Regions from separate parts of the Alteromonas sp. ABD4_190 genome, predicted to be linked through region 2. Evidence: predicted binding sites of a transcription regulator. Region 2 holds the regulator's gene; each other region holds the start of a gene.

Region 1 (10,910 bases), 140 kb from region 2:
ACAGACACGCAAGTTGAGCGTGTATCTCTGTACCCGGTGTTAAGCGATGGGGAAATAACGCTTCTGCCCAACTTAACTGAGGCTCGAATACGTATGTTAGAAGACAATCTCCCTGCTCATCGAGGGAGCATTACCTTAGAACAGTCAAAAGACGAATGGGCCTTCACTTGGCGTTTAAACTACTACGGTAAATTTTATGAAGATCATCTAGATGCTTCGGCAGGCTTGGATATTTACGGCAGTGCGCTAACCACTTTCGATGCTCAACTCGCTTGGAAGATTTTGCCTGATACTCAACTTACTTTTGGAGCGCAGAACTTATTTGACGCGTTACCAAATGAAAATCCGTTTCAAGGTGAGGTTGGGGCGCTTTATCCACCAACATCCCCTGGCGGTATTAATGGCGCATTTTACTATGCAGGTGTTGAATACAGCTTTAAATAGCTAATAGTATTGACGAAGCTAATTTAGGAAAAGTTGAGGGTGTCAAACCGAGCTTTTAAACATGGATAAAGCTTTAACTTCAATAGATAGGGTAAGCGTGTTCGGAAATAAGCCTGTGTTATTTAGCCTGATAGCCTTGGACTTTTATATTAGCCGACGTCTTTGAAGAGAGATTCGTCAATAATGGTTTGATCGATAATTTGTTGTGCCATATTGATGCACTTACCGCATTGTGAGCCAAGCTCTAAATGTTGACGTAACTCACGCATATTACCCACGCCGTTTTCTTCAACCGCCGCGCGAATGCTTTTATCTGTTACCCCATAGCACATGCAAACAAACATTAAACGTACTCCAAATGAATCTGTAAATGATAATAATTGTTATTCTTTGTTTTGGCAAGTAGGTAATGGCAGATTTAATAAACCGCAATTAGGTAACGACTGGGTAATGTCCGGGACAGTTTTGTTCTATGCTGTTCAGTTATTGGTACGAGCAGTAAAAAAACTCATTGTTTAATATTGTTATTTCCGTATTCGTACCTATTTTCTGGATAGGAAATTTCTCATCAAAGTGATTGCGCAATGTAATCACCTTTATTATTACAATCCAAATATAAATGGAGAGACTCATGAGTGTATTAGTTGGCCGTCCGGCACCTGATTTTACTGCAGCTGCGGTACTTGGTAGTGGTGAAATCGTAGATTCTTTCACGCTAAGTGAAGCTATTAAGGGCAAAAAAGCGGTTGTATTCTTCTACCCACTAGATTTTACCTTTGTATGCCCGTCAGAGCTTATCGCTTTCGACAAGCGTTATGACGAGTTTAAAAAGCGCGGTGTTGAAGTAATTGGTGTTTCAATCGACTCTCAGTTTTCACACAATGCGTGGAGAAATACCCCAGTAAATCAAGGTGGTATTGGTCCAGTTAAATATACTCTTGTTGCTGACGTAAAACACGACATCTGCCAAGCATACGATGTTGAGCACCCAGAAGATGGTGTTGCTTTCCGCGGTTCATTCCTAATTGATGCAGAAGGTATGGTACGTCACCAGGTAGTAAACGATCTTCCACTTGGTCGTAACGTTGACGAAATGCTTCGCATGGTTGATGCACTAGCGTTCCACGAAGAGCATGGCGAAGTTTGCCCAGCAGGTTGGACCGAAGGTAAATCAGGTATGGATGCATCACCTGAAGGTGTAGCTAAATATCTATCTGAAGAAGCAGATAAGCTATAAGCAAACCTGTTAAAAGATAATAGAAAAACAGCGCCTTTTGGCGCTGTTTTTGTTTACGGCGTTTATCGAAAAAACTATTCTTGATTTTCTACTGGCCAGCCACCTAAGGCCTTATAGCGATTTACCATATAGCAAAATAGCTCGGTGGTTTTCTGTGCATCGTAAAGGGCGCTATGCGCTTCATTTTGGTCAAACGATATCCCAGCCGCTCGACATGCTTTTACCAGCACAGTTTGACCAAGGGCAAGGCCCGCTAGGCTGGTGGTATCGAAGGAAACAAATGGGTGAAAGGGCGTGCGCTTTATATTGCAGCGCTCAATCGCAGCATTAACGAAGCTTTGATCAAAAGTTGCGTTATGAGCAACGATAACAGAACGCTGACAGTCTGCATTTTTCTGTGCTTTGCGAATACCTTTACATAAATCCTTCATGGCTTCGCTTTCCTCAATAGCACCTCGTAATGCGCAATTCGGATCAATGCCATTAAATTCTAATGCCGCAGGCTCAAGGTTAGCACCCTCGAAAGGATCTATATGATAGTGAAAGGTTTGGTCAGGATGCAGTACTCCTTCTTCATCCATTTTCACCGTAACCGCTGCTAACTCTAATAAGGCGTCAGTGCCTGCATTAAATCCGGCCGTTTCAACGTCGATGACAACGGGAAAATAACCTCGAAAGCGCTGGGAAAGAAGGGGCGGGTTGGCAGACATAAACACTCTTGTAAGACTAGGTTGCAGAAACTGGTTGGTCGCTTTTTATGCAAACCTACCTGCGAAACTTATTAGCACAGAGAATTATCGCAAGGATATCTTCGAGTTGCCAGTTTCAATTTGAAAACCGAGAAGATGAGAAGCGCTAATAGTACGAAACGCTAATGGTATTAAACGCTAAACTTTTCTACACTTTGGACGATAATCTTATTAACCATGAATTTTTCAAAACGTTCTATTTGCGGCTTAAAGCGAATGGGTACAATTTATGGCTCTTAAAGATTGGTGGGCGTATGAAAGGCCTACATTCATGTTAGTCTGACTTTCGTTATGGTGTCGAAATGGTGTCGAAATTAAAATATATCGCTTTATTGGGGATGGTGGGGTCGCTGTCGTCCCATGCTGCCATGCGGCAATATTCTGCAACCATTGAAAGTTCCAACTGGCGTATTGATACGGACACGCGCCTGCAGTGTACACTTAACCATGAATTGCCTGGTTACGGCGAAGCCATGTTCACTAGTTCTGCGTCGAAGCAGCTCAACATGGAATTTGAATTAGATATGTACATGCTGCCAAACAAGTTTGATGTGGCTGCGGTCTACTCTGTTCCGCCAAAGTGGATGCCGGGTGTGGCGCCAAAGACCATCGCGGATATGTCTATTCGAAAGCAATACAATGGCGACCTGCCGCAGGATGCTGCATGGACTATGCTGTCTGAGTTGGAGAAAGGCTTTTGGCCCACGATTTATTACCAAGATTGGTATAACAAATATGACCAAGTGAGTGTGGCATTAAACGCAAGCAACTTCTCAGGCGTGTATCGCGACTTTGTTAAGTGCGTGTCGAACTTGCTTCCCTTTAGTTTTGATGACATTTCTTACACCGTATTGTCTTATCAGAATAACAGCACCGAACTTACTAAGTATTCGCAAAAGCGTTTAACTATGATTGGCGAATATTTAAAAGAAGACAGTGAATTGGAGCTTGTGCTTCTCGATGGTTATACGGACAGTTACGGTGGACGTTACAACAACGAACAATTGTCTATTCGAAGGGCCAATGAAGTAAAAAGCTATCTCACTACGCTAGGTGTACCTGAAGATAGGATCCAGCTGACAGGCCACGGTGAAAAACGTCATATCGCGCCAAACGATACGCGGGAAAGCCGTGCACAAAACAGACGCGTAGTGGTACGACTATCCAAGTCTTAGGCGCTTGCTAAAGCGCCTTAAACCCGTTTAACTTGCGTTAATTTGTTTTGTCTCGCCAGGTTAATACAGGCACTAAATGGTCGGTGAAAACGCCATCAGCTCGCACTACCTTGTGCAATACATCTAAAATTTGTTCTCCAGACATGCCCGCTGGAAGCGCATCCTGACGATAAGTGTAGGGGTGAATTGTAAGTTCATTATTGTGAGCGTACTGAACCCAGCTTGCTGCTTCTACTTTCCCTTTAGCCATCGCCTCATTATCCATTAAATGGCCTAACCAAGGGCCTATGCCGTTTGCATACTTCGCGACTTGCTTCATGCCATCTTGTGTACGCAGCCAATCGTAGTCGGTGTCGCTCTCGCCCCAATCGTTCTCGCCAATCAGCATAACTACTTTGCCCTTATAGCCAAGGGTTTCACGAATACGCTTGACCTCGTTAAAGTCAAAGCATTGCAGGTAACTATTGCCGTTTTCTCCCGCAAACCCGTAGTTTTTTAATGTGTCGATAACCATCTTACTGGCATCAATACCTTCAGCAATGTGAAAAGCAGGGGACTTTACTTCTGGATATACGCCTACAGACGTGCCGAATTGGCGATTAAGCTCGCTGATTAGCTCAAAGTGTTCACTTAACGTGGCCACTTTAAAATTAGCCTGGGAGCCGCGGTACCTACTTTTAAAAACTTGTTTGCCATCACTGTTGGCACGTTCATGTACCCGCAATGCTCGAAGCTCTTCGAGGGTGAAGTCACGGGCGTAATAGCGTCCGTCCTTTCGGTGACGCGCTGGAAAAATTTCTTCTACATTAGTGACTGTCTCTAAGTGAATGTCGTGCAGTACAACGGGGATGTCATCTTTGGTTATAACAACATCCTGCTCTATAAAGTCAGGACGCAGCGAGAACGCTAGCGTGGCTGCTTCAAGGGTGTGTTCCGGCAAATAGCCAGAAGCGCCGCGATGGGCGATAACGGTAAAATGCGGTCTTTCGCTAGTGGTATGTTCTGCTTCAGCTTGCGAGGTTTTACTATTCGTAGCATCAGCTGCAAACGTACTCTCAGAGGCAAGGGCACCTGTAAATAGCACCACCAAAGCAGGTAGTAACGATGCCAACCTGGTCGTATATCTATTGCGAAACCTAGCATTGCCCTTTAATAGCAACTTAAGCTTGTTCGACGAACCCGCTACAGCCTTGCTTACACGGTTTAAAGAAAATAATAAGCGGTTACCTAGCATGTGACTGCCACTCCATGTGTTTACTTTTATCGCCTTCTTACTTATGCCGTACATTTCACAGAAAGCTTATGTTACAAGCGCTTAAAAGATATTGGCGACGTCGCGCTATAGTGAAATAGACTTATTTTGAATAAGTTCTATGGCATACCCATCTGGATCGCGAACAAAAGCGATGACGGTAGAGCCACCTTTTACTGGGCCAGGTTTACGATACACCTCAGCGCCATTTGCTTCTAAGTTTTCACAAAACTGATAGATGTCGTCTACTTCAATAGCGATGTGGCCGTACGCGTTACCCTTATCATAGGTGTTGTCACCCCAGTTATAGGTAAGCTCTAACACAGTGCTATCGGTCTCTTCTCCGTATCCTACAAAAGCGAGGGTGTACTCATACTCTTTGTTTTCTGATTGTCTGAGAAGGCGCATGCCCATCAATGAGGTGTAAAAGTGAAGTGACGCCTCTAAGTTTTCAACTCGAAGCATGGTGTGAAGGATTCGCATAACTATTTCCTATTTGAACCATCAGAATTACCCGATGGTACACTGCATTGTAAGTGTGCGTTTGCAGTTGCTACATGTACGCAGAACTCGAGCCACACAGAGCCCCATTCATACGGCTCCCTGCAGAGCACTTTCGTTGGTCAACGCAAACGACACACCATGATAATGGGGAAATGTTAACGCTTTAAGACAGTTTTACCATTCCACTTAAACGTATTAAAAACCCCACATGCCGATATTATCAATTTTAAGTCTACGTGGCTGGCTTAACAGGTAGACCACCATTTTGCCTAAGTCTTCGTTTTGAATAAGACCCTTATCTACCTTCTCTGATTCTGTTTTCTGTGACTGAATTAGCGCAGGGTTGAGTGAGTGAACGTGAATGCCATAAGGTCGCACCTCCTCTTGAAGAGCTTTCCCAAGCCCCACCAATGCGAATTTTGACGCGCAGTAAACGCCGGCATTGGCATATCCATTTAGTGCCGCCTGAGAGGCAATATTGATAATGTAACCTTCTCGATTTTCAATCATATGGGGCACTACTTGCTTACACATAAGGAAGGAACCTTTTACATTGGTATCCATCACTTCGTCCCAATCGTCTTCACTGGTTTCCCAGATAAGCGTTTCTTTACCAAACCCACTGTTATTGATAAGAACGTGAAGTTCGCCAAATGTATTTTTAACTTCTTTTACAAAACTTGCTACTTCATCACTTTTTGATACATCACATTTTGTCCCAATGACTTTACCGGGGAATAGCGCATCTAATTGTTCAACTGTCTCGTTTATCGTCTGTTCAGTGCGTCCGCAGATAGCTACTTTCATTCCTGCATCTAATAGAAAGTGGGTTATAGTTTTACCCAGCCCCTTACCACCGCCTGTTACAATGGCGGTTTTATCTAATAATGAGTACATGTCTGTCATAATTAAAACCTAGCGAAAAAAAATAAGATTAACTTAGCTGGTATTGGCGTTATACAAACATACGTATTCATTGTGAGCCAGTAATAAGGTTGCATTGGAATGCTTAAAAAATAATCCCAAAATAATTGGACATCGCGATCAATAACCTGTACTGTCTCGCTCGCTCTAGATATGTTTTATGCTTTACCTAATACTGCGCTGTACCTTTCTTTATACCTTCAAATTGAAGTGCTAGATAGATATACAACTGCTTTACTAGCTTAGTTATGTCTATTGCTATTCGGTGGCTTCCACCATTACATCAATTTTTTAAAAGGTTATTATTATGTCTAATTCTGTAAATGGTACAGTTAAGTGGTTTAACGAAGAAAAAGGTTTCGGTTTCATTACTCCTGAAGCTGGTGGCAAAGACGTATTCGTACACTTCCGTTCAATCACTTCTGACGGCTTCAAGACTCTTGCTGAAGGTCAAGCGGTTAGCTTTGAAGTTGAACAAGGCCAAAAAGGCCCACAAGCTGCTAACGTAACAGTTCTTTAAGACCTGTAAGCAAGCTTAGGGTTATTTCTCTTATTTGAAGTAACCCGCAAAGATGGGCTCTTTTTCACGTAAAATGTGAAAAGAGCCTAATTTTCGTTTTTAGATTTCTTAACCCAACCTGCGAGGAATTCAAAACAAACAATATCAATAAAGAAGTATTTAATATGCAATTTCAAAACTCTATCTCTACCATTAACAGCCTTATTCCAGGTGCGTTAATTTCAAATATCTCCATAAATAAAACAGCTGTTGCCTTCAAACATGCGAATACCTATCGACATGTTCAGTTATCATCAAGACAAGAAGCAAAGCGATTTATTGATCAGCTTATTCAAGAGAGCTAATTAAGTTCTAACTACCCATTCTATGCTTTCGTGCTTAATAACAGGCGCTTAAGAGACTTTATCGCTGTATAGTCAATAATGATGCTAAAAAGCTAAAAGGTTATAGGTCTTGCGTGTTCAGTCGTGCAACTGTGTCGTATGTATTAAACGCTGTAAATAATGGTGCTGTTGCAAGAGAAGCATTGGCTAGTACGGGAGTGTACTAACCAATCTCGTTATAGAAATAACCCCTGACTTTTATTTGGCTTTTAAGTCGACGTCTGAATCTGCTAACAGATATATGCTTGCTGCATAAGCTGCAATGTTTTGCGCCAGTTCATCAGGGTTAATTTTATCCAATGTGTCATCAGGCGTGTGATGAAGATCGAAATAATCTCGTCCGTTCTGGTTCAACCGGATAGTCGGTACGCCTTTCGCTGCTAGCGGTATAATGTCGGGGCCGCCACCAGCAACGTCTGAACCACCGCGAATTATACCTAGCGGGGACAGGATTTTTGCGATTTCATCTACCAGTACTGTTGCTTCAGGGTTCACATTCGACACAAGTTGCCAAATTGTTTGCGCACCAAAATCAGACTCAGTAGCCAGAACGTGGTTAGCAAGGTTCTTTTCATGCTGTTTTGCATAAGCAAACGCGCCTAACAAGCCTACTTCTTCAGCGCCAAACATAACTACACGAATGGTGCGTTTAGGGCGTTCAGGCAGTGATGCAATTAATGCGGCTGCCGCTGTGGTAATAGCAACGCCGGCACCGTCATCTACAGCGCCAGTGCCGAGGTCCCAGCTGTCTAAGTGACCACCAATAAGCACAATCTCTTCAGGCTTTTCACTTCCTACTAAATCTAGTATTACGTTGCCGCTATTTACTTCGCCTTTCCACTTTGACTCAGAATGGAGCGATAACGACAGTGGCTTGCCTAAATTGTGTAGGCGTCGAAGATGATCAGCGTCGGGGTTCGAAATAGCAACAACCGGAATATCGGCCCACTCATCGCCGTCTGAACTCATCATGCCGGAGTGAGGGAAGCGATGGGAGTCTGAGCCTACCGAACGTACAACTAGCGCTTCAGCGCCACCACGTTGCGCATGTTGCCAACCAATGCGTCTACGTTGATTTGCTTGTCCGTAGCCCGCACCGGTTTGGCTTTTTACCATGGCGTCGCCATCGACAAACGCAATTTTGCCTTTCAGCGCGCCGTCTTTAACTGCGGTTAGTGCATGAATATCCCTGAAATATACGATGTCAGCGTTGATCTCGCTCTCTGAAGGAGCAGCTCCACCTAACGCGGTACCGTAAAGGGGCTGCATGTATGGTGCAGTAAGTGAAATATGTAAGTGACCCCTGTCCCAGAAGGGCATGCTAAACTCTTCAATGCTCACTTTATCAAACCCAAGGTTCTTTCCTACCTTAACACCCCAATCTCTGGCGCGCTTTTCTGCTTCTGAACCGCCAAGGCGTGGGCCTATCTCTGTAGTGAGTGATTCTACGATGCTATAGCCTAAGTCACTTTTCAGCGCTTTTTGAATTAGCGTTTCCGCAGTTTTCTTTTGCTCGTCAGTAATGGGGGAAGTTTCAGCAAAAACGCCAAAGCTGCATGCACTTACTAATGCACCAAACGCTAGATTCCTAGCGATATTATTCAATCGGGACATGTGTTCTCCGTGGATTATTTTTATATTTTTGTTTACTTGCGTGAGCAAAACTCTACCCCAAACATCATAGCTAATTTGATTGTCCCTTTCGAGGCAAACTACAAGCGTAACTCGTGTGTTAGTCGCAAAATTGTTTGTGTGAGTAAGTGAGTGGAATTAAAAAGAGGAGCCGAATGGCTCCTCTCTAAAAATGTTCTATTTACGCTTCTTCTTAAGCGCCAACTTTTGCTTTTTCTCTTGTTCTTTCAGCACTTCGTTAATAAAGCTCTTTCTGCCGAACTCACGTGTGATAACACACTTGTTTAAGTCGAAGCCGCGGGCAGGGCAGTATTCTCTGCCGTACAAGATAATCTGCAGATGGAGGTCGTTCCACCTTTCTTTTGGAAACAAGCGTTTTGCGTCACGCTCTGTCTGCTCAACACTCTTTCCGTTCGATAAACCCCAGCGGTACATCAAACGATGAATATGAGTATCTACCGGGAAAGCAGGAATACCAAAGCCTTGAGACATAACCACCGCGGCCGTTTTGTGGCCAACAGCAGGCATGGCCTCCAGCGCTTCAAAATTTGCTGGAACTTCACCATTGTGTTGTTTGATGATCATATCGGACAAATGCCAAATGCCTTTCGACTTCATAGGCGATAATCCACAAGGGCGGATAATGTCTTGTATTTCTTCAATACTCATCAACACCATGTCGTAGGGATTATCCGCGCGAGCGAATAACTTTGGCGTAATTTGATTAACGCGCTCGTCGGTACATTGTGCCGATAATAGAACCGCAATGAGTAACGTATATGGGTCTTTGTGATCTAAGAAGATAGGAATTTCTGGATAAAGGTCATCCAAAATTCGCATTATTTCTTTTACTTTTTCCTGCTTAGAAAGCGGCTTTGCTGGCTTAACTATATTATTCATTTTTAAATACTTTTTTAATACGGTCGCTAAACAAGGTGTAAATTTTTTAAGTTAAAACGTTTGCGCCATCTGCTGAATTTTTCACTTACTCCGTCAAGCCACGCTAACAATTACAGTATGATTTAACTCTCTGCAGTAACACGCACGCGCTCTGCTTTCACTGCAGGCGATGTTTGTTTAGCTGCTAATTTAGCATCTATGCTGTTTTTAATAGCAATAAGAAGTCCCATGCCTAAAAACGCACCCGGCGGTAATATCGCAAGCAAAAATGGGTTTTCTGTGTTGAAAAGTGTAATAGTCCAATTCGCAGCAATGGGTCCAAATAGCCTATCTGCACCCGCTAATAACGTACCCGCACCTAGTATTTCTCGCATGCCGCCTAGTACCACCAACACAGCAGTAAAGCCTAAGCCCATCATGAACCCATCGTATGCGGACGCAAGGGGCCCGTTTTTCGATGCGAAGGCCTCGGCGCGACCTATAATGGCGCAGTTAGTTACAATCAGTGGAATGAAAATACCTAACGCTAAGTAAAGGTCGTAGGTATAGGCATTCATTAGAAGCTGAACAATGGTTACAAATGCTGCAATAATCATAACGAAAACAGGGATGCGAATCTCGTTTCTTACCACATTTCGAACGAGTGAAACGGTAATGTTACTGCCAATTAAAACCAACATGGTAGCAAGGCCAAGCCCTAAACCATTAATGAAGGTAGCGGTAACGGCTAGTAGGGGGCACAATCCTAACAGCTGTACTAGCGCAGGGTTGTTCTTCCAAAGCCCTTGCAAGGACAGGTCGCGAAAGTCAGTCACGTTGTAACTCCTCTACACTATGAGGTTGCGTTTCATCCACGTTAACGGCATCTATCGTTTCAACCGAATCTGTTGTTGCACAGGTGTTGGGAGCGGAGAATAGCGCACTTTGGTTAGCCTGAGCGTAAAGTAAAGCTTCACGTACCGCTGAGACTACCGCTCTTGGCGTTATTGTAGCGCCTGTGAATTGGTCAAATTCGCCGCCATCTTTTTTGACTTGCCATGGAGCTAGGTTATCTGGTGAGAAAGACTTGCCGCTGAAGCTTGTGATCCAATTGCTTACTGCAAGCTCTATTTTATCACCAAGCCCAGGGGTTTCTTTATGTTCGATAACGCGTACGCCAAGTACCGTCATACTTATTCTATTAGTATTGG
Region 2 (10,910 bases):
GGCTGGATTGCTGAATCTGTTTTTAAACTTACTCAGCGAATGTTCATCCTTTCTCGTGACGAAACCTATGATATCACCCACATGTTTGGCGCGTGGGGTGAAGCTTTTTCTGCGGTAGGTCCAGCGGTATTGCTTTATATGGTGGTTGCTATGATAGCGGGCATTTATGGCTCTATCGCCCTTGGTGGTTTCAACTTTACTTGGGAAGGCGCGAAGCCCAAAGGCTCTAAGATGAGCCCAATTCAAGGGTTCAAGCGAATGTTCGGCACGAACGGCTTGGTTGAGTTGCTAAAATCCATAGCAAAAGTGGTGGTCATAATTGGCATGGCTATTGGGGCGTTACTGTTCTTTGAAGATGAAGCGCTCCACCTTGATATGGAGCTTTATCCGGGAAACATCTTTCACGCACTCGACATGCTCAAGTGGGCGTTTCTTATCCTGGTGTGCGGCATGATCCCCATTGCACTCATCGATGTGCCTTATCAAATGTATAAGCACAATAAAGAAATGAAAATGACCAAGCAAGAGGTTAAAGACGAGCGAAAAAATGCAGAAGGCGACCCTATGGTAAAAGGGCGTATTCGTCGCTTGCAATATCAGGCGGCAACTAAACGCATGATGCAGGAAGTCCCACAGGCAGACGTTGTTGTGACTAACCCCACCCACTTTTCTGTAGCCATTAAGTACGACGAACAGGGAATCAGAGCCCCAGTTGTGGTAGCAAAAGGGGCTGATGAATTGGCTATGCATATCAGAAAAATTGCTACCGCCAATGACGTACCTTTAATACCTTCTCCTATGCTCGCTCGTGCCATCTTTTATTCGACAGAAGTCGACGATGAAATTCCGAACGCCTTATTTATGGCGGTAGCGCAGGTGCTAGCACACGTCTATCAGCTTAAAGCACATAGGGCAGGAAAGGGTAAGCGTCCTAAACCACTTAAACGAGATTTGCCTATCCCTCCAGAATACCGTCGCTAAGTGACTATTTTACTGCGGTTTTTTTTGCCTTTTTATACTTGTCGCATACTTTTGGGCTCTATTGGTGTATGTATATGCCGCTTTGTATAAAGCTGGCACGTTAGTTGAAAACTCTATTGAAGATTTACATAAAGCGTCAATTTTCTGATAGAGAGACACCCAGCCATGCAGTTATCCGGTTATCTTCAGCGATTCGATAAAAATCAGCTGCAAAATTTTACCAGTGGTTTAGGCGCGCCTATTGTCCTTTTGGCAATCATGGGAATGGTAATACTACCCATGCCGCCGTTTTTACTCGACGTATTGTTTAGCTTTAATATTGCGCTCTCTCTCGTCATTATTTTGGTAGCGGTACTCACCCAACGCCCTGTGGATTTTGGTATTTTCCCACTTGTACTCCTAATAGCGACAGTTCTGCGTTTGGCGCTTAACGTTGCGTCTACGCGGGTTGTATTACTGTACGGCCACGAAGGGGGAGATGCGGCAGGTAAAGTGATTGAAGCCTTCGGTGCTGTGGTTATCGGTGGTAACTATGCTGTAGGTATTGTTGTCTTCGCTATCCTTCTTATTATCAACTTCAAGGTAGTAACTGCTGGTGCGGGACGTATTTCAGAAGTGAGTGCTCGCTTTACCTTGGATGCTATGCCAGGTAAGCAGATGGCAATCGATGCCGACCTTAATGCAGGCTATATCGACCAAGACCAGGCGCGTCAGCGTCGCGAAGAAATAACCGCAGAGGCTGACTTTTACGGGTCGATGGACGGTGCATCAAAGTTTGTAAAAGGCGATGCGGTTGCCGGCCTTTTTATCATGCTTATCAATATTGTTGGCGGCTTATTCATAGGCATGATTCAGCACGGTCTTTCATTTGGAAATGCCATAGAGATCTACACCATTTTGACCATTGGTGATGGTTTGGTGGCGCAGATACCTTCATTGCTACTTTCGGTAGCAACAGCGATTATCGTTACTCGAGAAAACGAAACCCAAGAAATGGGTAAAGAGATCCGTGGTCAGCTAGGAAATAATCAAGCGCTCTATATAGCATCAGGCGTGCTTTTCGTCATGGGTATCATTCCGGGTATGCCTCATATCGCATTCTTGGGTTTTTCATTTTTGATTGCGGGCTTCGCATATTGGCAGACAGTTCAAGCTAAGAAGAAAGCTGAAGAACCTCAATTGCCAGAGAATATATCAAAAGATGAAACTGTTGCACCTGAAGTTAAAGAGCTGGGATGGGACGACGTTCAGCAGGTGGATACCATTGGTTTAGAAGTGGGCTATCGCTTAATTCCGCTTGTTGATAAATCTCAAGGTGGTGAGTTGTTGACACGAATTAAAGGCGTACGTAAGAAACTATCGCAAGAGTTGGGCTTCCTTATTCCACCTGTTCATATACGCGACAACTTAGACTTAGAGCCTAACACTTATACCATCGCTATGCTCGGCGTCACTATTGGCGATTCCGTTATAAGTCATGACGAAGAGCTTGCCATTAACCCAGGGCAAGTGTTCGGAAAATTAGAAGGACGCGCTACTAAAGACCCTGCTTTCGGGCTAGATGCGGTGTGGATTAAGCCTAATAAGCGCGAGCACGCGCAAACGCTTGGATACACGGTTGTTGATGCCGCTACGGTTGTGGCGACTCATCTAAGTCAGTTACTTTCAAATAACGCCTATCAGTTACTTGGGCATGAAGAAGCGCAACAGCTTCTAGATATGCTGGCCAAACAGCACCCTAAATTGGTGGAAGGACTAGTACCAGATATTCTCCCGTTAAGTACGGTAGTGAAAGTACTGCAAACCTTATTGTTTGAGGGCGTGCCTATTCGCGATATGCGTACCATTGTACAAACGCTTAGTGAGTACGGTACACGTAGCCAAGACCCAGATGTACTGGTGTCTGCAGTGCGTATTGCCCTTAAGCGTTTAATCGTTCAGGAAATTACTCAGGGGGCAAAAGAGATACCTGTCATAACCTTGGCGCCAGAGTTGGAACAGATGTTGCACCAGTCACTTCAAGCAGGTGGCGAAGACGGTGCTGGCATAGAGCCAGGTCTGGCAGACAAGCTGCAGAAATCATTGCAGCAAGCCAGTCAGCAGCAAGAGTTAGAGGGAGAGCCTGCGGTACTCCTTACCTCTGGAATGCTACGACCCGTACTGTCTCGCTTCTTAAAGTATTCGGTTGTTGGGCTTCATGTTCTTTCTTACCAGGAAGTGCCTGATGACAAACAAATAAAAATAGTCAGTTCGGTCGGTCAATAATCTGACACTGGGTGATTGGAGAGGTTGCAATGAAAATTAGACGTTTCTTCGGCAAAGATATGCGTGAGGCGTTAAGCCAGGTTAAAGCTGAGTTGGGCAGTGACGCCGTGATCATGTCAAATCGCAAAGTTGCCGACGGTATTGAGCTTGTTGCAGCCTACGACAAAGAGCCTGAAGCTAAGCTTTTCACGCCTAAGGCGGCACCACAGACCGCTGCTAAAACGCCTGGCCAAAAGGCTGTGCCTAGCTTAAGTGAAATTATTGGCGACGATGGTCCTGATAGCTTAAAAGCCTTGTTGGAAAAGCAGCATGGTGGAAACACAGTTGCAGGCAGTTCTGCACAACCAGCACAGCCAATGTCAACGAACGCTAAGCACGCCAACGAAATTGCATCTCACTTAGATTTTTCAGAAGCGTTTATCGACGACCTTGAAACACAGTCACCAGTACAAGATGCTATCGAGCAACAGACTTTTCCTGAGCATCAAGCGTCAAGTATGGGTGAAACTTCTGTATCCCAGTCTGCTGAACTAGCTCAAATCAAAGAAGAGTTAGCTTCACTTCGCGACGTATTGCAGTATCAAGTTGCTGACCTAATGGAAGCGAAGAACAAGCGTCAAAAACCTGTTCATCAATACTTGGTCACGCGATTAACCGATATGGGTTTGAGTAGTGCACTTGCAACTCAGTTGATTAGCTATACACCGGCTCATTACAACGAACGTGACGCGTGGGTATATCTTCTTAACCTATTGGCTAATCGCATAAATGTTACCGGAAACGATATACTTAGCTCACAGGGTGCGGTTGCATTAGTCGGGCCTACTGGTACAGGTAAAACAACCACGGTTGCAAAGTTAGCCGCCCGCTACGCACAGAAATATGGTGCAGAATCGGTGGCTATGATTACTATTGATACGTATAGAATTGCAGCCTATGAGCAACTAGCGACATACGGAAAAATTATTGGCTGTACTGTGCGAAAAGCGCAAACTAGTGAAGAACTTGCAGATTTATTGTTCCAACTTCGTCATAAGCGACTAGTATTGATTGATACAGCAGGTTTTAGTCAGCGTGATAGTCGATTAATTAAGCAAATTAAGCAGTTCGATAATGGCCAAATGCCAAAAGTTAAAAAATATTTGGTAGCGCAAGCCAATACGCAATATCCGGCTTTGCAGAGAATCATTCAAGCGTATGACGATATTGAACTAAGTGGCTGTATTTTCACAAAGTTAGATGAGTGCTACTCTTTAGGAGAGGTACTTAGTGCAGCGGTTGAATACCAACTACCGGTTAGTTATGTCACCGATGGTCAAAAAGTGCCTGAAGACATTAAGATTGCAGAAGCGAAATCTTTAGTTTCCGCTGCTGCAAAGCTTTATAAAAAGTACGGTTTGAATCATACTAGTGGTAACAACGCAATTAAAACAGCATAAGCAGTATGATTGACGATCAAGCGAGTAGCTTAAGAAAAATGAAGCAATCACGGTTAATCAAAGTAATCGCCGTCACCGGTGGTAAAGGTGGCGTCGGTAAAACAAATATTACGCTTAACACTGCTATCGCCATGGCGAAGCAGGGCAAGCGTGTAATGGTTCTTGACGCGGACCTTGGTCTTGCAAACGTAGATGTGATGTTAGGCCTGCGAGTTGAGAAAAACCTATCTCACGTACTCTCTGGCGAGTGCACGTTAGACGAGGTTTTAGTAACCGGCCCCCACGGTATTAAGATTGCTCCCGCCACATCTGGAACCCAGTCAATGGCGGAACTCTCACCCACACAGCACGCTGGCTTGATAAGAGCGTTTAGCGAGCTGCGTTCTCAAATAGACGTATTAATAGTCGACACCGCTGCTGGCATTTCAGATATGGTATTAAGCTTTTCTAAAGCCTCCCAAGATATCATGGTGGTGGTTTGCGATGAGCCAACATCACTAACTGATGCGTATGCGCTGATAAAAATCCTTAACCGTGAGCACGGTGTTTTTCGCTTTAAAGTTGTGGCCAATATGGTTCGCGATGTGCGAGAAGGTCAGGAATTATTTAGCAAATTAAGCAAAGTGACAGGGCGTTTTCTTGATGTTGCACTAGAATTAGTGGCGACGGTGCCATTTGACGAAAATATTCGCAAGGCTGTGCGTAAGCAAACAGCTATTGTTGATGCTTTTCCTGGCTCTCCTGCAGCCGTAGCGATAACCAAGCTAGCAAACAGGGCGCTTACTTGGCCTATTCCAGCGCAGCCTGGAGGTCACTTAGAATTTTTCATTGAACAATTAGTTGCAGAAAAAGCCGTAGGAAGTCAACGTTGAACAGCAAGGCCGCCGCTTATCAACAGCAAACAGATAAATCGCAGTTAGTCGAAAGACATGCGCCTCTGGTTAAGCGAATTGCGCACCATTTGATGGCGCGACTGCCTGCGAGTGTACTTGTTGATGACCTTATCCAATCAGGCATGATTGGCTTGCTAGAGGCCGCACGGAATTTTGACGGTTCTAAAGGCGCAAGCTTTGAAACATTTGCAGGTATTCGCATCCGCGGTGCCATGCTTGACGAAATACGCAAAGGTGATTGGACGCCACGTTCTGTTCACCGCAATGGTCGCGCGATTACTGAGGCGATATCTCAGGTAGAAAGTGAAACTGGGCGTGACGCAAGAGATTCTGATATTGCTGACAAGCTAAATGTAAGCTTGCAGGATTATCATCAGATGCTTAATGAAGTCAATGCTGGAAAGTTGGTGGGCATTGAAGATTTGGGGGTGTCGGAGGATGTGATCACTACAGAGCAAACTAGAGGTAGTGATGCACCGCTGGAAGATTTGATGCAAGGGGCTTTTCAAAAAGCGTTGGCCCATGCAATCACGACATTACCCGAGCGAGAAGCGATTGTTCTTTCACTTTATTATGATGAAGAACTAAACTTAAGAGAAATAGGCGAGGTTCTTGACGTAAGTGAGTCGAGAGTCAGTCAAATTCACAGTCAAGCCATGTTAAAACTCAAATCACGAATGAAGTCGTGGCAAGCTGACGAAGAATAGAGATTAATAACAATTAACCCCTCAGTGGAGGCTATTTTGGATAAAAGCATGAAAATTCTCGTGGTCGATGACTTTTCAACCATGAGACGCATCATCAAAAACCTACTCAAAGATTTGGGTTTTGCCAACATTCAGGAAGCGGATGACGGAAGCACTGCATTGCCAATGTTACAACAAGGCGATTTCGATTTCGTAGTTACTGACTGGAACATGCCTGGCATGCAGGGCATCGATTTACTACGCGCGATAAGAGCAGATGATAAGCTTAAGCACTTGCCTGTGCTTATGGTTACCGCTGAAGCGAAGAAAGAGCAAATTGTTGCCGCCGCGCAAGCGGGTGTTAATGGCTACGTCGTTAAACCTTTCACAGCAGCAACGTTAAAAGAAAAATTAGATAAAATATTCGAACGTTTAGGTTGATCCAGACGCTCAACAGATAAATGAGGTTTACTGGATGTCAATGAATGTAAACGTTCCAATATCGTTGGAAGAAGCAAAGCAACTTGTCACTTATCTTGAAGAGGGTGACAAGACCTCTGCTAATGCACTACTTGAAGCAGTCTCAATGAAAGAAAATGTTGAGTTGTTTGCTGAGGTAGGAAAGTTAACGCGTCAACTTCACGACGCATTGAACAACTTCCAAATAGACGATCGCATCAAAAATTTAGCTACAGACGATATTCCCGATGCACAGTCCCGCCTTACCTACGTAATTGAAGAAACTGAAAAAGCTGCTAATACTACTATGGACGCCGTTGAGGCGAGCATGCCGATAGCTGAATTGCTTTCGGAGCGAATCGAGAAGGTAATGCCAGAGTGGAAAAAGCTGATGAACCGCCAAATCGAGTTGGGTGAGTTTAAGGTTTTATGTGCAGACTTAGACGAATTGTTGGAAGACGGTTCGAATCAGTCAGCTAAACTTACACAGTTACTTACTGAAGTTTTGATGGCACAAGGTTATCAAGATTTAACTGGGCAAGTTATTCGTCGCGTAATTGACCTGGTTAAAGAGGTAGAAGAAAGCCTTGTAAACATGTTGACCATGTTTGGTGAGCGTGACGGTGCAGAACAAACTAAATCATCTAGCGTTAAGGCCGATAAGGTTGATGGTGTAGAGGCAGAAGGCCCAATTATTGATGCCGAAAAACGAGATGACGTCGTTTCAGGCCAAGATGATGTTGATGATCTTTTGTCTAGCTTAGGTTTTTAGGGGAGCGGGTGCATGTCGTTTGATGTTGACGAGGAAATATTACAGGACTTTCTAGTTGAGGCTGGAGAGATACTTGAACAATTACAAGAACAGCTCGTTGATCTTGAGAACAATCCTGAAGATGCGGATTTGCTAAACGCAATTTTTCGCGGTTATCACACGGTAAAAGGTGGTGCTGGTTTCCTTTCTCTTACTGAGTTAGTTGAAATTTGTCACGGTGCTGAAAACGTTTTTGACGTCATGCGCAATGGCCAAAGAACGCTAACGCCTGAGTTAATGGATATCATTTTGCAAGCCACTGATGTGGTGGTTGAAATGTTTGAGCGAGTGAAAGCTCAAGAGCCACTAGAGCCGGCGGATGCACATCTTGTCGACCTGTTACACAAACTCAGTCGCCCAGAATCTCCAGATGAAAACATTTTCGACAATGCAAGTGCACCCGAGCAAGAAGTTGTCGCGGCTGAGCCCGAGGTTGTTGCAGAAGAGCCCGAGCTAACTATAGATGAACCTGTGCCTGCTGCGTCAGATAGCAGTGAAAGTAGCGGCGGTATAGAAGAAATTACCGAAGACGAATTTGAGGCTCTTCTCGATGAGCTTCATGGAGGTGGTGCTCCAGGACAAGCTTCATCAACCAATACAGAACCCGCCAAACCGGAGCCTGAGCAAACGTCAGCACCAGCGGCGAGCACTGACAGTGATGACATTACTGATGAAGAGTTCGAGGCACTGTTAGATGACCTGCACGGAAAAGGTCAGTTTGGTGGGGACGAAAAAAGCGCACCCGAGGCTGCACAAGCGTCAACTCCGCCAAGCAGTGCAGGTGATGAAGAAATCACAGACGATGAATTTGAAGCGCTACTCGATCAGCTTCATGGCTCCGGTCAAGGGCCTACTAAACAAGGACCTGGTGCAACGGCACCTGAACCTCCTGTAGATAAAGCGGCCACCGAAGCTGTTCAAAAAGCAAAACAATCAGCGCCTAGTGCAGCGGCAGCGCCTAAGGCGAACCCAGCACCGAGTGCAGCAAAAACGAGCAAAGCAGCTGCGCCAAAAACGGCTGCCAAGAAAGATGATAAGAAAGGCGCTCCTGCTCCACCGCCTGCCGAGACGACGGTACGTGTAGATACCAAACGCTTAGATCAGATTATGAACATGGTCGGCGAGCTAGTTCTGGTTAGAAACAGACTGATAAGCTTGGGTATCAACAGCAACGACGAAAGCATGTCGAAAGCCATTGCTAATCTAGATGTAGTGACGGGTGACTTGCAAGGTGCGGTAATGAAAACCCGCATGCAGCCCATTAAGAAAGTTTTCGGGCGTTTTCCTCGCGTTGTACGTGACCTAGCAAGAAGCTTAAAGAAAGAGATTACCTTAGAGCTTGTGGGTGAAGAAACGGATTTAGATAAGAACTTGGTTGAAGCATTGGCCGATCCGCTTGTGCATTTGGTTAGAAACTCTGTTGACCACGGAATAGAAATGCCAGATGACCGCGCGGCCGCTGGTAAGCCTCGCATGGGTACGGTTCAGCTATCAGCATCTCAAGAAGGCGATCATATTCTTCTTACTATCGAGGACGACGGTAAGGGTATGGACGCGGAAAAGCTAAAAGAGATAGCTATTAGTCGTGGCGTACTAGACGCGGATGCAGCCGCACGAATGTCAGATGTTGAAGCGTTTAACCTTATTTTTGCGCCAGGCTTCTCAACGAAGACTGAAATTAGTGACATTTCAGGTCGCGGCGTCGGCATGGATGTAGTTAAAACCAAAATTAATCAACTAAACGGTACCGTCAATATCGATTCGCAACTTGGCAAAGGCACGCGATTAGATATTAAAGTACCGCTAACGCTAGCAATTTTACCTACATTAATGATTGTTGTAGGGAAACAGACCTTTGCGTTACCATTAGGTGCGGTGAACGAAATAATAAATATGGACATCAAGAAGACCAACACGGTGGATGGCCAGCTCACAATGATAGTTCGTTCGAAAGCAATTCCATTGTTCTTCCTTGGCGAATGGTTGATCCGAGGCCCCAAAAACATCGATAAAGAAAAGGGGCACGTAGTTGTGGTGCAAATTGGTACGCAGCAAGTTGGATTTGTCGTTGACGCGCTCATAGGCCAAGAAGAAGTAGTTATTAAGCCCCTTGACGCATTGCTACAAGGTACGGCGGGTATGGCTGGTGCAACAATTACTTCAGACGGTGGTATCGCACTAATTTTAGATGTTCCGAGCCTGCTAAAACGGTACGCGCGTAAACCCATCAAGTAAGGCGATGAATTAACGGGAATGATAATCCATGGTCTTTAAAGTCCTAGTCGTGGACGACTCGACCTTTTATCGCCGTCGAGTGCGAGAAATTCTCGATGGCGATAGAGAGCTTGAAGTTGTTGGAGAAGCGAGAAATGGGCAAGATGCATTAAACAAAGCGGAAGCACTTAAACCAGATGTAATAACCATGGACGTTGAAATGCCAGTTATGGATGGTATTTCAGCCGTTAAGGTTATTATGGATAAACGTCCAACGCCAATTTTGATGTTTTCCTCGCTAACGCACCATGGCGCACAGGCTACGCTTGACGCGCTAGAAGCCGGCGCCCTCGATTTCTTACCAAAGAAGTTCGAAGATATTGCGCAAGACAGGAAAGATGCTTCGCGCTTACTTTGCACTAAAGTTAGGTTAATAGCGCGAAGAGGGCTAGGTGTAAAGCGTCCTTCTCTTCGCACAATGGAAACTCGAAAACTTCCTGACAACGCGCCAAAGCAAGCTTTTTTCAAAACATCGGGGTTGCTATCTGGTCACAAAGATGCTGATAAGCAACCTACTGTTTCTTCAGTAAGAGCAACCGGGAAAAAGTACGCATGTTTAGCGGTAGGGGCGTCCACGGGAGGGCCGGTTGCACTGCAAAAATTGCTTTCCCCCCTGCCGGCAGAATTCCCTTACCCTATATTGTTAGTGCAGCATATGCCCGGAACTTTTACTACTGCATTTGCACAGCGTTTAGATAGCAATTGTAAAATTAAAGTAAAAGAAGCAGAGCATGGCGATATCTTAATGCCTGGACATGCCTACCTTGCTCCTGGAGGAAAGCAGATGCTGCTTGAAACAATTGGCAGCAATAAGCGAATTTCCATCGTTGATGCCAGCCAATCTGATAAGGTGAGTTACAAGCCAAGCGTTGACCTGACGTTTAGCTCATTAGCTAAAGTCTATGGAGGCGACGTACTTGGTATTATCTTAACGGGAATGGGTGCTGATGGAAGAGAAGGGTGCCGGTTACTCAGAGATAAAGGCGCGACTATTTGGGCGCAAGATCAAGACTCATGTGTGGTTTACGGAATGCCTCAAGCTGTCGCTGTGGCTAATATATCCAGTAAAAATATCAATATTGACGATATGAGCAGTTGCGTT
Region 3 (10,910 bases), 2.7 Mb from region 2:
GCAATACCAGCTAAATGCACACCTTAAAAAGTACACGAATATGATGATCCGTGACTTACACGACATTGGTGTGGACTATGCAAAAACGCTAAACCATTGGTATGAAGCGTTTATTTCGGCTAAAGATGAATTATTGAGTGATGGTTACGACGAGCGCTTTATGCGTATGTGGACCTATTACCTCAAATATTGCGAAGGTGGTTTTTTAGAAAGAACCATTAGCACTGTACAACTTGTTATATCAAAACCTCAGTACAGAGAGGAATTAGCCAGAATTTGATAAACGTTTTTTGTTTGTAAACAAATACAAGTTGGCGTTTTAAAACTAAAAAGCGGTGCTCATTATTTGAAGGCACCGCTTTTTTATGCGTACTTAGTTTAGAAAATGTTGACGCTTAATCATCTACCACTGATATGGGTTTGGATATCATTGGTTTACCTTGGTTAATATTGATTTCTACTCGGCGATTCTTAGCTCTATCACTCGCGGTCGTGGCATTCTCAACGATAGGATTAGTATCAGCTTTGCCAACCACAGACATGCGACTTTCATCAAACCCAGGCGCTGAGCGCATGGCTTCGGCCACCGCAACGGCACGTTGTGACGACAAATCCCAGTTAGAACGATAGAGCTCATTGGCAATATGCTGTCCATCACTATGGCCCGAAATCTCGATTTCTCCAGGCACATCCGCTAACAATGAACCAATTTTTCTTAATACGGGCTGAAATTGTGGCTGCAAGAAAGCAGACCCAGCGGAAAACGAGCCATTTTCTCTAATTCGAATGGTAAGCTGCTGTCCCAGCGACTCCATTTCTACAGACCCATCTAAAATTTGCTTTTCTAATTGTTGGGCCACTTTTTTCATCAACTCAGCCATTTGAGATTGGTCAGTGCTTTGCTCAGCGGATGAAGATGACTCAGTAGCTGTTTGTTGAGACTGACCGCCCCGTTGTTCGCCACGCTGTTTTTGCCTGCCGCCGGCGGAGTCCTCATTTCCCGCTTGAAATTCTAGCATTTGCTGAGTCATTTCGTTGGTTTGCTGCTGAATAGATTCAATTGGCGTGGGATCAGGCTTGCCAGGTCGAAACTCCATAGCAATAACACTGGTCCCTTTAGGAATATCTTTTACTTCAATTTTGTTTTGCACACCGAATGCAAACTTCATTGAGCCCGCTATTTGCTTAAATTTCAGTACGTCCATTTCGGAGAATGAAAGCAGAAGTACAAAAAAGCACATAAGCAGTGACATTAAGTCTGCGAAGGTTCCCATCCAAGCTGGAAGCCCCTCGGGGGGGCATTTTGGGCATTCTTCTTCGGCCATTACTCTTCCTCTGCGCTTCCACGCTTACTTGCAGCAAGGTAGTTTTTCAGTACGCCTTCAATAACTCGAGGGTTTTGACCGTCAGCGATACCGACAATACCGTCAAGAACAAGGCTTTGATTGAGCTTTTCTTCCCCTGCTCGCACAGAAAGTTTGAATGCTATAGGCAAACAGATAACATTGGCGAAAAAAGCGCCATAAAGAGTGGTAAGTAGTGCTACCGCCATTGCCGGACCGATAGCTTTCGGGTCATCCATGTTTGACAGCATGGCAACCAAACCAATCAAGGTACCGATCATACCCATGGCGGGTGCAATATCGCCCATACCTTTAAAAAACGAGGCGCCAAAATCATGTCGTTCTGACGTCATAGAAATATCTTTAGCAAGTGTCTCTCTGACCACTTCAATATCGTGGCCATCAACCAACATGTCGACGCCTTTCTGCATAAATTCGTTCGAGATTTCCGCTTCCTCTAAAGCCAAAAAGCCGCCTTTTCGCGCCGCATCCGCCATCTCTACGATCTTCTCAATAAGCTCTTCTGGCGATTCAATCTTAAACATGAAGGCTTTACCAGCAATCTTACCCGCACCGAAGAACTGACCTAAAGTAAATTGAGACAAGACAACAAACAAAGTCCCACCAAACACGATCAATATCGATTGGACGTCGATGAACATGCCTAAGCTGCCGCCTAGAATCATAGCCATAACTATGAAACCAATGGCGCCCAACATACCTATGACGGTTGCTAAATCCACTCACTCTTCCCCATTTATGCGCAGTCAGTGCTGTTAATGTACAAATATTCTATCGGCAACGGATAAAAATACTAAAACGACATTATTGAAAAATATCATATTTATTTGTTTTTTATTAAGTGTGACTTTAAAAAAACGTTGTTCAAAGGTCTTCTATATATCGACCATGCTTATAGCGTTCGCCTACCTATCAGAACACGCATGCATTCTTTTATTTAAAGTAATGTAGCCACTTATTTCGAATATAGCACAATATCTTCATATTCAACGTGGTCAACTGCATGAAAAAAAAGCTATATTGCTGTGATATAGGCGATATACGGACAAACCATTTGACCCTTGTGCGGCCCTCGGTTAATGTGCGCGGTACACGTATTTTGGCCAATGTATTGAGTGTTTTTATGACGACAGAAAAAGCATCAGCGTCTTTTGAAGAAACTTTATCAGAACTAGAAGCTATCGTTAACGAAATGGAAAACGGTGATCTGCCTCTTAATAAAGCACTGGAAAAATTTGAACGAGGCATAGCGTTATCTCGTCAAGGCCAGCAATCGCTTGAAAACGCCGAGCAAAAAGTAAAAATATTGCTTAGTGAACAAGGCGAAGAAACGCTTCAGACTCTTCCTGAAAGTGAACAGCCGTAAAACGTTCATTTTTAACTTACAGGCGACCTATGAATTTTTCTGCTTTGCATCAGCAAGTGAAACAGCAAACTGATGCATCCCTTCTTACCTTAATTGATGATTTACCCGATTACGCACCGCGCCTTAAAGATGCAATGCGTCACGCATTGCTTGCAGGTGGCAAGCGCATGCGCCCTCTACTAGTGCAGGTTGTAGGAAACACGTTAGACGTGCCCAAAAAAGATCAGATGGCTATAAGCATGGCTATTGAGTGCGTGCACGCCTACTCGTTAGTTCATGATGATTTACCAGCCATGGACGATGATGATTTACGTCGCGGAATGCCAACGTGTCATATTGCCTTTGATGAAGCTACGGCTATTTTAGCGGGAGATGCCCTGCAGTCTCTTGCATTTACTGTACTAGCTGATGCTCCTTTAAGCGTATTTGCCGAAACCAAACGCGGGCAGCTTTTGTCTGTACTGGCTAAAAGTGCCGGCTACGTAGGCATGTGTGGTGGTCAGGCTATCGACTTAGCCAGTACGGGTGAAACCATCTCATTAGAAGAATTAAAGCAGCTCCATAGACTCAAAACCGGAGCTTTGCTTAAGGCCTGTGTTGAAATGGTTGCTATTGTCAGTGAAGGCTTACTGCCAGAAACTAAAACTGACTTGATGGCCTATGCCGCAGATATTGGACTGGCTTTCCAAGTTCAAGACGATATCTTAGACGTTGAGGGTAGCAGCGAGAAGTTAGGAAAACCCGCAGGGTCTGACGAAGCATTGGGGAAAAACACCTTTCCCGCCAAGCTTGGTATAGCTGGCGCTAAGCAAGAATTAGAAATGCTTCACGATAATGCACTTCAAGCATTGGCGCGTTTACCCTACAATACAGACAGTTTAATTGCGTTTAGCGAGCTTTTGGTAAAACGCGACCATTAGCCACGCGCCATGTTGAAAAAGATAATAAGTACATGAGTTTAGATCTCCAACATTACCCAACGCTTGCGCTTGCGCAAACACCTGAAAAATTGAGGCAGCTGCCTCAAGAAAAATTACGCGAGCTTGCCGATGAATTACGTGAGTACTTACTTAATAGCGTAAGCCAAACCAGTGGCCACTTTGCCTCGGGTTTAGGCACGGTAGAGTTAACTGTGGCACTGCACTATGTGTACAACACGCCGTTCGACCGTTTGCTGTGGGACGTAGGCCATCAAGCCTATCCTCATAAAATCCTTACCGGTCGCGCAGAGCGCATGAGCACCATTCGCCAAAAGAATGGTCTGCACCCTTTCCCATGGCCGCCTGAGAGCGACTACGACACCTTTGCTGTTGGGCACTCATCCACGTCGATAAGTGCTGCACTGGGAATGGCCGTAGCGGCAGAAAAAGAAGGTAAAGACCGTAAAGTAGTGGCCGTCATTGGCGACGGCGCAATGACCGCAGGTATGGCGTTTGAAGCCCTTAACCATGCTGGTGACATCAAAAAAGATATGGTTGTCGTACTTAACGACAACGAAATGTCTATTTCTGAAAACGTGGGTGCGTTGAACAGCCACCTAGCCCGTTTGCTCACCGGTAATTTTTTCAACTCTATACGCGACGGTGGTAAAAAGCTGTTAAGCAATGTGCCTCCAATTAAAGAGTTTGCCAGCCGTGCAGAAGAGCACATTAAAGGCATGGTTGTCCCGGGCACCATATTTGAAGAGCTTGGCTTTAACTACATTGGCCCTATCGACGGCCACGACGTTAATGGTGTTGTCGATACGCTACGCAATATGCGCAAGTTTGATGGACCACAGCTACTGCACGTAGTCACCAAGAAAGGTAAAGGCTATGCGGTTGCAGAAGAAGACCCAATCAAGTTTCACGCGGTACCTAAATTTAACCCGGCAGATAACGCCTTACCCAAGTCTAAGCCTTCAGCCCCTACCTACTCGGCAATTTTTGGAAAATGGCTGTGTGATATGGCCGCACAAGACCCTAAGCTAATGGCGGTAACGCCAGCCATGCGCGAAGGTTCAGGCATGGTTGAGTTTTCTCAACGCTTTCCTGAGCAGTATTTCGATGTTGCGATTGCCGAGCAGCATGCAGTGACGTTTGGCGCGGGGCTTGCCAAAGACGGGATGAATGCGGTTGTTGCAATTTATTCATCGTTTCTTCAGCGCGCTTACGATCAGCTTATCCACGATGTGGCAATTCAAGACCTGCCGGTATTATTTGCTATAGACAGAGCGGGTATTGTGGGCGCCGACGGCCCTACTCACCAAGGGGCGTTTGATATCGCTTTCCTTCGCTGTATTCCGAATATGGTGGTTATGGCTCCTTCAGACGAAAATGAATGTCGCCAAATGCTCTACACTGGCCATAAACTGCAAAAACCAGCGGCAGTTCGCTACCCTCGTGGTGCAGGCATGGGGATTACGCCAGATGAGGCGATGACGGAACTTGAAATAGGTAAATCACGTACCTGTCGAGAAACCTCGAAAGGTAAGACTGAAAGCGTTGCTATTTTGAATTTCGGCTGCTTACTGCCCTTTGCGCTTGAAGCTGCAGAAGCCATTGATGCCACCGTCATCGACATGCGCTTCATTAAGCCGTTAGACGGCGATGCCGTTTTAAAAGCAGCCAGTGAACATAACGCACTTATTACGCTAGAAGACGGCTGTATTATGGGCGGTGCTGGTAGTGCTGTACTAGAACACTTGCAGCAAAACGGCGTACTAAAGGCAGTCAAAATGTTAGGTCTGCCTGATAGCTTTATCCTGCAAGGTACACAACAGGAAATGTATAAAGAGCATGGCTTAGATGCTGAAGGAATTATTGCTGCAGCAAATAGTTTTATAGCCAATTAGCTATAAAGCTAGCTTTGTAAGAGCGACTATTATACTTTTCGTTTAAGTTAGAGATTAAAAAGCCCGCAAACTGCGGGCTTTTTCGTGATGCATTTCGCTATTATCTGTCTTTTTATTGCCTAGCTCTTTATTTCCTATTTTTTCATTGCCTAACTTCTCTCAGTAGCCAATCTATGAGAACGGCCTTGAATCTTCACTTTTAGCTAGAACAACGCCAGGGCTGCTGGCCAAAACACCATTAATAAATGTAAACAGCCGCATGCCATAGCACCAGCAAGAGTATCATCCAGCATAATGCCTGTACCGCCGTGTAAGCGCTTGTCGATAATACCTATTGGCCAAGGCTTTAAGATGTCGAAAAGTCTGAAAAGAACAAAGCCCACGAGTAAAGATGACGCTGAGATAGGTACAAATAGAAAGGTGATAAACATGCCCGCTATTTCATCCCACACAATAGAACCGTGATCGTGTACCTGCATATCGTCTGCAGTCTTGCCACACAGATAGATACCTACCACTGAAAATATCAGAGTAAGTGCGATGAAGGAAACCACCGAGATCTGGCTGCACGCTACAAGCAGCGGTAGTGCAGCAAGAGAGCCAAATGTACCTGGCATAAAAGGAACAAGCCCGCTACCAAAACCGAGTGCGAGAAAATGAACTGGATTTTTCATACTCACTCTAGCGCGATATTCCGCCTGCATGCTTCTTCCTTTATTTACTATTGTAAGATGTTGATTGCCTAAAAGGCGTGCTCATAGCCAGAAGCATTAGCTGGCGTATACTTTTCGTTATCTTTTAGCAACGAAAGTGAACCGCTATGCCCGGTTAATTGGCCAATACACGTGGCTTTTACATTCGTACTTGCCAACGAAGTTTCAAGGCTTCCGCGCTGCTCTTCACTTACAGTAAAAATAAGTTCGTAGTCATCACCAGCAGATAACGCATATTCAATGGCTTGCTCAGGTGTGACTGCACTAGTTAGTGCTCGTGATAGTGGTAGTCGATCTACGTGAACATTCGCACCGCAATTAGACGCTTTTAAAATGTGCCCTAAATCTGAAATTAAGCCATCAGAGATATCAATGCACGACGTTGCAATACGACGTATCGCCGTCCCCACCGCAACACGAGGCGTTGGGAAGTAATGGCGATTAACCAAAACGTCTTTCGCTTCACCACTTACGCTGAGATTTTTTTGCAGAATATCTAAGCCCGCTCCTGCATCACCTAGTGTTCCAGTAACGTAAAGCCAATCGCCCGGCTTCGCGCCGCTGCGCGTTAGTTCGGAACCCGGCGGAATAAAACCTTGTGCAGTAATAGTAAACGCCATAGGGCCTTTTACTGTATCGCCACCGATAAGCTGGACTGAATAGTACTGAGTAAGCTCGTACAATCCAGATACAAAGTCATCTAACCAGGCTTCATCTACTTCAGGCAGTGACAAAGACAAGCTGACCCATGCGGGCTCAGCCCCCATAGCGGCAAGGTCACTTAAGTTAACAGCAACGGTTTTGTAGGCTACAGACTTGGCCGGTGCATCTTTTAAAAAGTGCACGCCTGCGACAAGGGTATCTGTAGTAACGGCAAGTTGTTGGTTTTCAGGAACCGTTGTTACAGCACAGTCATCACCAATACCAATAACAACGTCTTTGCGTTTGTGGCCACTGTTTGAAAAATAGCGGCCGATAAGATCAAATTCTTTCACGGTAATTTTTAAACCCTTTTAGCGGCAATCCATGCCGCCACGGTAAGGTTAGTCGCGCTCGTCTTTGCGCAACGTGCGCACTGCTTTATCCAGTGCACCATTAATGAACTTATGGCTTTCTTCAGCACCAAATGCCTTAGCTAGCTCAATCGCTTCATTAATAATTACGCGGTAAGGTACGTCGATGCGTTCAGTGAGTTCCAGCGTCGCAATGCGCAAGATGGCTTTTTCGATAGCGTCTAACTCTTCTGGCAAACGGCCAAGGTAAGGTTTAATGGTTGCATCAAGGTTGCTTGCGTTGTGTGCAACGCCGCGAAGCAAGGCTTGGAAATACGCCATGTCTACCTTTTGCATGTCGTTACTGGTGGCTAGCGCCAGTTCAACCTGCTGAATATCGTTGTGACTCATTTGCCATGAATACACACCTTGAAGGGCGAGTTCACGGGCTTTACGACGAGCTGAAACTTTCACTTAATGTTTACCTTAAAGCTTTTCAACAGCATCGATAACGTTAACCATTTCTAGCGCGCCTAGTGCTGCTTCTGCACCCTTGTTGCCCGCTTTGGTTCCAGAACGCTCGATAGCTTGTTCAATTGAATCTGTTGTAATTACGCCAAATGATACAGGTACGCCGTATTCAAGAGATACTTGCGCAAGACCTTTGTTGCTCTCGCCTGCTACGAAATCAAAGTGTGGCGTGCCGCCACGAATAACTGCACCAAGAGCGATGATGGCGTCAAATGACTTCTTCTCAGCTAATTTCTTAGCAATAACAGGTAACTCGTAAGCACCAGGTACACGTACTACCGTGATATCGTCATCGCTTACTTCACCGTGACGCTCTAGTGTGTCTAACGCACCTTCTAGTAAGCTTTCAACAACAAAGCTATTAAAGCGTGATACAACGATAGCAAACTTCTTACCGGTTGCTCTGATATTACCTTCAATTACCTGCATGGATTCATTCCTCGAGAAAAAACGGCGCGAAGTATACCACAACTGCGCCTAAACTAAATCGATTGTTTCTTTAACTTCAACTATTCGTAAACAGCCATTTTATGCTTAGCCAAATGTGGGGAGGGAATGCTGGTCGCAAACCCTCCACCGCATGGATGCGGTGGCGGAGCGTACAGGGATGTATTCACCGCGTGTTTGCGACCAGCATCCCCTTTCCACTTTCACTGTGGCCTAAACCCAAGTGCTAGTCGTGCACGTACTCTACAACTTCAAGGCCGTAACCTGAAAGTGCGTGATATTTAATTGGCTTACTAAGAAGACGCATTTTGTGAACGCCCATTGATGCAAGAATTTGACTACCTACACCGATAGTGCGTGACGACCCCTGCCAGTCGGCGCCAGCTGGGCGTTCGCCTCTGTCTTCTGCGGCAAAGCGGCGTACCTGACTTTCAATATGCTCTTCTTTACCTAATAGCACCAATACGCCACCGTCTTCTGAAATTTTGCGCATGCCATCTGCAAGCGTCATCGAGCGATGAATACCGCGCGTCGAGCCAAGAAGATCACTAAACGTATTGTGAAGGTGTACACGTACGAGTGTCGGCTCATCTTCTTTAATTTCGCCTTTTTTAAGTGCGAAATGAAGTTGGTTGTCGATGCTGTCTTTAAACGTGTGAAGCTCAAAGTCACCATACTCGGTTGGCATATTGCACTGAGCAACCTTCTGTATGGTGGTTTCATTGAGATTGCGATATTCAATTAAATCAGCAATGGTGCCGATTTTAAGGTTGTGTTTTGCCGCAAACTTTTCTAGCTCAGGGCGGCGAGCCATAGTGCCGTCTTCATTGAGAATTTCTACAATAACCCCAGCTGGCTCTAAACCAGCCAAACGCGGTAAATCGACACCCGCTTCAGTATGACCTGCGCGATTCAGTACGCCGCCGTCTTTCGCAATTAAAGGAAAAATATGACCTGGCTGCACAATATCTGTCGCTTTCGCGTCTTTCGCTACAGCAGCCTTGATTGTCGTCGCACGGTCGGCCGCTGAGATACCGGTTGTCACGCCAGTTGCTGCTTCAATAGAAACCGTGAAGTTGGTAGAAAACTGCGCTTCGTTTTTATCAACCATTAAAGGAAGATTAAGCGTGCGGCAGCGCTCTTGAGTCATAGGTAAGCACACCAAGCCGCGAGCGTGAGTAACCATAAAGTTTATGGCTTCAGGCGTGACATGCTCAGCCGCCATGATTAAATCACCTTCGTTTTCCCTATCTTCATCATCCATCAAGATAACCATTTTACCTTGGCGAATGTCTTCAATTATTTCTTGTGTAGTGTTAAATGCCATGTTGTGTGCTTCTTGTAGGGTTATTTTCTTAAAAATCCGTTCTCGGCAAGAAATGCCATGTCGATGCCTTTGCTTGTAGGCTCGGCGGCTTTATCGCCTAGCATTAATCGCTCTAAATAGCGCGCAATAACATCAACCTCTAGGTTTACCGCTGTGCCCACTTTATAGCTTCCCATAATCGTTTCTTGCAACGTATGAGGAATGATCCAAAGCATGAATTCCGCGCCGTTGACTTCGTTAACGGTTAAGCTGATGCCATCAACGGTGATACTGCCTTTGTGCGCAATGTATTTCGCTAGTGCTTCAGGTGCTTTTACCCAGAACTCTACATAGTCTGAGTGCTTGATAATTTGCGTAACCTCGCCCACGCCGTCCACGTGACCTGACACAATATGACCGCCTAAACGGTCGCTAGGACGCATAGCTTTTTCAAGGTTAACGGTTGAGCCTGCACTATAATGTGCAAACCCAGTCAATTTGATGGTTTCGGCCGATACATCCGCGCAGTAATAATCGGCGCCCATATCAGTCACTGTTAAGCAAACACCATTGGTCGCGATACTGTCACCAAGTGCGACATCAGACATATCAAGCGTAGGTGACGCAACGGTCAGGCGAATATCATTGCCACGGTTATCAAGCTTTTTAATAGTACCTAGCGCTTGAATAATTCCAGTAAACATAAAGTTCCTCTTTAATCGCGTTAACCACGAGTGTTGCTAACATCAGGGCGAAAGATAAGCTTAATATCGTTACCTACCTGACGATTTTCAATAAGCGAAAGCGAAATACATTCATCTAATGACGTAAACGCTGGCAAATTAACCATACTTATTCCCTTTTCACCTAAAAGCTTAGGGGCTTGGTAGCAAATTAGCTCATCCACCAGCCCTTCTTGCAATAACGCACCAGCAAGACCTGGACCCGCTTCCACCCATACTTCATTATACTGCTTATCGCCTAACGCCGACATTAATGAATGTAAGTTAAGCTTACCGTCTTTTTCATCTACCGAAAGATAGTGCTGCGTTGCTGTATCTGGATGGGACTGCGAAGTAGCCGTTAAGGTAATATTGCCGTCGTTAAACAACACGTAGTCTCGACTGAGCTTGCTTTTGCCATCAACGACAACTCGAGCAGGCTGTCGAATGTGTTCTAGAGGATAATCAGTGAACTGTGCCTCTTGTTCTCTAACCAACAGACTAGGGTTATCAGCTTTTACCGTACCCGAGCCTGTAAGTACCACGCAACTTTGCGCGCGATAGCGCTGCACATCCCGTCTAGCCTCTGCACCAGTAATCCACTGGCTTACGCCATTTTGAAGGGCTATCTTTCCG

The links. Region 2 encodes FliA, which starts transcription of late flagellar genes. Its sites were predicted from a motif close to CTAAAGNTNNNNNNNNNNNNGCCGATA; they were not measured.
Region 1: a site for FliA is predicted at 2,569-2,595, ahead of ACXAFM_RS14965 (flagellar protein MotY). Genes of this name have one in related genera too.
Region 3: a site for FliA is predicted at 2,137-2,163, ahead of pomA (flagellar motor protein PomA). Genes of this name have one in related genera too.

The regions. Positions count from the first base shown of each region.
Region 1 covers NZ_JBSWWN010000001.1:3,422,549-3,433,458, forward strand. The annotation lists gene ACXAFM_RS14945 (TonB-dependent receptor domain-containing protein) at 1-444, shown strand, start outside; gene ACXAFM_RS14950 (bacterioferritin-associated ferredoxin) at 594-788, opposite strand; gene ACXAFM_RS14955 (peroxiredoxin) at 1,076-1,681, shown strand; gene rnt (ribonuclease T) at 1,756-2,391, opposite strand; gene ACXAFM_RS14965 (flagellar protein MotY) at 2,733-3,605, shown strand; gene glpQ (glycerophosphodiester phosphodiesterase) at 3,643-4,839, opposite strand; gene gloA (lactoylglutathione lyase) at 4,945-5,340, opposite strand; gene ACXAFM_RS14980 (SDR family oxidoreductase) at 5,557-6,267, opposite strand; gene cspE (transcription antiterminator/RNA stability regulator CspE) at 6,593-6,805, shown strand; gene ACXAFM_RS14990 (hypothetical protein) at 6,970-7,149, shown strand; gene ACXAFM_RS14995 (M20/M25/M40 family metallo-hydrolase) at 7,387-8,802, opposite strand; gene ACXAFM_RS15000 (endonuclease III domain-containing protein) at 8,998-9,720, opposite strand; gene ACXAFM_RS15005 (electron transport complex subunit E) at 9,843-10,535, opposite strand; gene ACXAFM_RS15010 (RnfABCDGE type electron transport complex subunit G) at 10,528-10,910, opposite strand, start outside.
Region 2 covers NZ_JBSWWN010000001.1:3,279,147-3,290,056, forward strand. The annotation lists gene flhB (flagellar biosynthesis protein FlhB) at 1-981, shown strand, start outside; gene flhA (flagellar biosynthesis protein FlhA) at 1,147-3,246, shown strand; gene flhF (flagellar biosynthesis protein FlhF) at 3,276-4,685, shown strand; gene ACXAFM_RS14325 (MinD/ParA family protein) at 4,691-5,557, shown strand; gene ACXAFM_RS14330 (RNA polymerase sigma factor FliA) at 5,554-6,285, shown strand; gene cheY (chemotaxis response regulator CheY) at 6,322-6,705, shown strand; gene ACXAFM_RS14340 (protein phosphatase CheZ) at 6,740-7,495, shown strand; gene ACXAFM_RS14345 (chemotaxis protein CheA) at 7,508-9,769, shown strand; gene ACXAFM_RS14350 (protein-glutamate methylesterase/protein-glutamine glutaminase) at 9,798-10,910, shown strand, end outside.
Region 3 covers NZ_JBSWWN010000001.1:573,975-584,884, forward strand. The annotation lists gene ACXAFM_RS02560 (class I SAM-dependent methyltransferase) at 1-280, shown strand, start outside; gene ACXAFM_RS02565 (flagellar motor protein MotB) at 396-1,325, opposite strand; gene pomA (flagellar motor protein PomA) at 1,325-2,086, opposite strand; gene xseB (exodeoxyribonuclease VII small subunit) at 2,488-2,730, shown strand; gene ACXAFM_RS02580 (farnesyl diphosphate synthase) at 2,760-3,650, shown strand; gene dxs (1-deoxy-D-xylulose-5-phosphate synthase) at 3,683-5,563, shown strand; gene ACXAFM_RS02590 (phosphatidylglycerophosphatase A family protein) at 5,767-6,267, opposite strand; gene thiL (thiamine-phosphate kinase) at 6,306-7,271, opposite strand; gene nusB (transcription antitermination factor NusB) at 7,320-7,742, opposite strand; gene ribH (6,7-dimethyl-8-ribityllumazine synthase) at 7,755-8,228, opposite strand; gene ribBA (bifunctional 3,4-dihydroxy-2-butanone-4-phosphate synthase/GTP cyclohydrolase II) at 8,473-9,573, opposite strand; gene ACXAFM_RS02615 (riboflavin synthase) at 9,594-10,256, opposite strand; gene ribD (bifunctional diaminohydroxyphosphoribosylaminopyrimidine deaminase/5-amino-6-(5-phosphoribosylamino)uracil reductase RibD) at 10,277-10,910, opposite strand, start outside.